DNA from 2 places in the Brachybacterium sp. sponge genome. Region 2 is predicted to be linked to the other one. Evidence: predicted binding sites of a transcription regulator. Region 2 holds the regulator's gene; the other holds the start of a gene.
What was found. The regulator LexA, encoded in region 2, represses DNA repair genes until DNA is damaged. The targets are predictions, from matches to a motif close to TCGAACANNTGTTCGA.
Positions count from the first base shown of each region.

Region 1: a site for LexA is predicted at 1,593-1,608, ahead of A4A78_RS12695 (HNH endonuclease signature motif containing protein). Genes of this name have one in related genera too.

Region 1 covers NZ_LRMP01000002.1:1,053,078-1,055,465, reverse strand. Annotated here, with positions in the region: gene A4A78_RS12695 (HNH endonuclease signature motif containing protein) at 1-1,420, opposite strand, end outside; gene A4A78_RS12690 (4-(cytidine 5'-diphospho)-2-C-methyl-D-erythritol kinase) at 1,823-2,388, opposite strand, start outside.
Region 2 covers NZ_LRMP01000002.1:712,867-715,254, reverse strand. Annotated here, with positions in the region: gene nrdR (transcriptional regulator NrdR) at 1-4, opposite strand, end outside; gene A4A78_RS11250 (LysM peptidoglycan-binding domain-containing protein) at 33-428, opposite strand; gene lexA (transcriptional repressor LexA) at 599-1,294, shown strand; gene A4A78_RS11240 (ATP-dependent DNA helicase) at 1,334-2,388, opposite strand, start outside.

The DNA of each region.
Region 1 (2,388 bases), 340 kb from region 2:
CGCCGTCCTCGTCGCGGACCACGCGTGCGGTCTCCCCGGCGAGCTCCTTCTGGTTGCATGCGGCGCAGAGGCCGTTGCCGTTGTCGAGGGACGTCGCCCCGCCCTGCGACCACGGCGTGATGTGGTCGATCTGCCGTATCGGGGCGTCGCAGTAAGGTCCGCGGCAGGTCTGGTGGGCGAGGGTGAGGAACCTGGTCAGCGCTGCGGGGAACGCCCGCGACCGTGATTCCACCGCGACCAGGTCGCCGTGGTCGAGGTGGGCGTAGAGCTGACGGATCGTCAGGGCGAGGTCGGTGTCCTCCTCGGCCTGGGCCGCGCGGAGCATCTCCTCGCGCACATGGTCGTAGGGCACGGACCCGAATCCTTCGACCAGGGCGGCATCGGCGTGCGCAGGGGCGAGGAGGGAGCGGTCGGTGATGACGATCCCGACATCGAGCGTCGTGGGGTCGATGCCGTCGCCTCGGCCGATCAGCGCATCGGCGAAGAGGTCGGCCATGATCTGCTGGTGGCCGCGCCGGTCGCCCTGGGCGCGGGCGCTCTCGGCCGCGACGTCGAGTCCCTTGCGGATCCGAGCGCCGTCGATGCCGGGGACGAGGGCGGTGATCCGCGCCATTCCGTGGTCTGTGCGCCGCACTGTCACGTGCCGCTCCCGTTTCGCGGCCTGGTGGCGCGCGGCGGCACCGGCAGGGTCGAGGGCGTGGAGGATCCTCGCCGCCTCGTCGCCCCACTGCTGCGGCCCGCACCCTTCGAGCTCGGCGAGCCGGGAGGTGAGGATCGTATCGACCTGTCGACGCTGCTCCGGGGTCGCCGGGCCGAGGACCGAGCCGACCTTGTGGGCGGACTGCGGGAGCATGCGCGCGGAGGACAGCGCCGAGATCATCCCGGGCATGCTGCGGACGAGCCGACGGGAGGTGGCGAGCGTGCGCCCCACGACAGAGCGGGAGGACTTCAGCGCTCGCGACGCTTCGGCGCGGGCCACCAGCGCGGCCTGCCTGGGACTCTCCTCCCGTCGGAGGCAGTCCGCCTTCACCGCGTCCTCGAGGTGCACCACGGTCCGCGCCCGCAGCGACTCGAGCGCTCCTTCCAGGCCGACGATGGTCTCGAGGAGCGTCATCGTCCCGTCGATGTCCAGCGAGTCCAGGGGCGCGGAGCCCCGCTCTCCGAGCTCGGCGAGGGTCTCGCGGGCGGCGAGGAGGTCGAGCTCGCCGATGGTCAGCTGCTCGGCGTCGACCTGGATCGGGCGGTCCGCACGAGGAGGGAGCTCGCCGGCCGGATCCCCGGGCGGGCGGAAGTGCTCCCCGGACGGGCGGCCGTATTTCCCGGACGGGCGACCATGTTCCCCGGACGGGCGGCCGTGATGACCGGAGGCGCCGGCGGCACCTTCGGGGATCTCGCGCTCGTTCGAGGATTCCTTCGACATACCTCTATTTTTGCACGGCCATTCGAGGAAGAGAAGACCCACAATGCAGCTACCGACCAGGAACTTCGCAGTGTGGATAACCAGGTCGTGGGGAGGGAAGGTCGGCGGTCGCGGCAGACAGCGGCACTAACACCCTCCCGCCGACCTGCAGACCCGCATTCATCTCAGGCCCTCGACTGCGCGTTTGAATACGAGGCGGAATGTCAAGAAGCGTCGATTCCTGTGGATAACTCGGATGCCGTCTACGATCTTCCGCACGGAATTGCGGACAGCGCACTGTGGAAAACCAATACGTGGGGAGGAACCCTCGACACGACGCGGTGGATGACTCCGCTTCGTGGAGGAACCGTCCAAGCCGCACCGGGACGGGGCCGCGCTCGGAGGGGCAATCCGCAGCCCGGCTCAGCTCTCCTCGAGCACGCTCGCGCCGGGCGCCGAGCCCCGCGCGATCAGGCAGGACTCCGCCAGCCCATCCTCCGTCAGCCCTGCTGCGATGGTGCGCGCGGCGGCCTCGTCCTCGACCAGCGCGGCGACCGTCGGCCCGGAGCCGCTGACGATCGCGCCGATCGCGCCGAGCCGCTCGGCAGCCTCGACGACCTCCTCGAGCCGGGGATGCAGGGCGAACGCCGCGGCCTGGAGGTCGTTGTGGAGGGTGTCGGCGAGCAGCTCGAGGTTGCCGCCGCTGAGCGCCTGGAGCTGTCGCTCGTCGATCTCGGGTCGCTCCGGCGGCACCCGGCCGCCCGCGAGCACGAGCTCGTCGAAGCGCCGGAAGACCTCCGGGGTGGAGAGGTGCCCGCCGGGGACGGCGAGCAGCCAGGTCCATTCGCCGTGGGTGAGCACCGTGGTGAGGTCCGCGCCGTTGCCGCGGCCGAGCGCGGTGTGTCCGAGCATCGAGAAGGGCACGTCGGCGCCGAGTTGTGCCCCGAGCGTGCGCAGCGCCTCGGCGCCGAGGCCCAGCCCCCACAGCC
Region 2 (2,388 bases):
GCATCCGCTCAGGGTACCGGCACGACCCCCGCTCAGCGCGAGGCATCCTCCGCCGCGGGCAGCTCGAGCTGCTGACCGGCAGTGATCCGCCCGGTGGGCAGGTGGTTGAGGCTGCGGACCTCGTCGACGAACTCGGCCTCGTCCATGCCCTCGGGGGCATGCTCGGCGGCGTAGTCCCAGAGCGTGTCGCCCGTCTCGACCGTGATCACGGCGGGCTGGGCGGGCTCGGTGCCGGCGAGGGCTGCGGGGAGGTCGAGCGCGAGGAGGGCGATCGCGGCGACCGCGAGGCCGAGCAGGAAGGCGACGCCCGTGAGGAGGCGCCGGCCGCGGCGGGTCGGCTCGAGTCGAACACGCGGTCGAGCGACGACCTCGCGGGCCTGCTCGTCCTGCCGCGGGAAGGGAAGGACCGTGGCGGTGTGGGTACGCATCTCCGAACTCCTGTTCGATCGAATCTCTGTGCGACTGTAGCCCGCAGCGCTCGCGACACGCAAGAGGAACATCGAACACATGTTTGGCATCCGCCGCGTGCCGCCCTACGCTGGGCCACGAGGACAACGGAACCCGATGGGTCCGACAGACGACGCCAGGAGGCCGCACGATGACGCCGAGCACCCCCAAGCCGACCCGGGCGCGCGGCGACGCGCCGGCCGACGAGCGCACGGCCGGTCTGACGCGCCGTCAGCGCCTCGTGCTGGAGACGATCAACGAGGCCGTCGCCACCCGCGGCTACCCGCCGTCGATGCGCGAGATCGGCGATGCCGTGGGCCTGACCTCCTCGTCCTCCGTCGCCCACCAGCTGCAGACCCTCGAGCGCAAGGGCTTCCTGCGCCGTGACCCCAAGCGCCCGCGCGCGATGGAGGTCGTGATGCCGGAGGCCGACGACGCCCCCGCGCCGCCCGTGGAGATCGAGCCCGGCGGCAGCTCGGTGAGCGTCCCGCTGGTGGGCCGGATCGCCGCCGGCATCCCGATCACCGCCGAGGAGCAGGTCGAGGACGTCTTCACCCTTCCCGAGCGCCTCGTCGGCGGCGGGGACCTCTTCCTGCTGCAGGTGGTCGGCGACTCGATGATCGACGCCGCGATCTGCGACGGGGACTGGGTCGTGGTCCGCTCGCAGAGCACCGCGGAGAAGGGTGAGATCGTCGCCGCGATGATCGACGGCGAGGCGACGGTGAAGACCTTCGTGCAGCGCGACGACCACGTCTGGCTGATGCCGCACAACCCGGCCTTCGCACCGATCCTCGGCGACCACGCCGAGATCCTCGGCAAGGTCGTCGCGGTGCTGCGCTCCGTCTGAGCGCCCGGGCTCGCGCGCCTCAGGAGTCCGCGGCGAGCCTCAGGAATCCGCGGCGAGCCTCCGGAGCGCGCCGAGGGCGACCTCGGGGTCGGCCGTCGGCCACAGCGGCGGCATCGACTCGCGCAGGAACGAGCCGTACCGCGCCGTCGACAGCCGCGGATCGAGCACGGCGACCATCCCGCGGTCCGTCTCCCGCCGGATCAGCCGCCCCGCCCCCTGGGCCAGCAGCAGCGCGGCGTGCTGGCCGGCGACGGCCATGAAGCCGTTGCCGCCGTGCTGGGCGATCCGCTCCTGCCGGGCCGACATCAGCGGGTCGTCCGGGCGGGGGAACGGGATCCGGTCGATGGTGACCAGGCGCAGCGAGCGGCCGGAGACGTCCACGCCCTGCCACAGCGTGAGCGTGCCGAACAGGCTCGCGTCCTCGTCCTCCCGGAAGGTGCGCACGAGGTTCGCCATGGAGTCCTCGCCCTGCACCGCGACGGTCAGGTCCAGCCGTGCGCGGACGTGCTCAGCGGCGATCTCCGCGCCGCGGCGCGAGGAGAACAGGCACAGCGCTCCCCCGCGCGAGGCCTCCACCAGCTCGGTGAGGTGGTCCAGCATCGCCGGTGAGGGGCCGTCCCGGCCCGGCTGCGGGAGATGGCGGGCAGTGTAGAGGATGCCCTGGCGCCGGTAGTCGAAGGGGCTGCCCACGTCGATGCCCGCCCAGGCCCCGGAGTCCTCGGCGGCGGGGATCTCGTCCTCGGCGACCCGTCCGCGGCGGGCGAGGCCCACCTCCCCGGCGGCCGGCTCGAAGCGGCCGCCGAGGGCGAGCGTCGCGGAGGTCAGCACCGCGGTGCGGTCCTCGAGGATCGCGCCGCGCATCGCCGCCGCCACGCTCAGCGGCGCGACCTGCAGCGAGGCCCGGCCGGTCGCCTGCCCGCGGGAGACGGAGACGACGTCGTCCTCGCCCGGGTCGGTCAGGCGCTCGCACACGTCGATGATCTCCTGCAGGTTCGCCCGCACCGTCTTGCGCGCCCCGGCGGAGGAGTCGTCGCCGGCGTCCTTCGCGTCCGAGTGGGCGGTGCGCGCCTCGACGCGGACGTGGCCGACGGCGT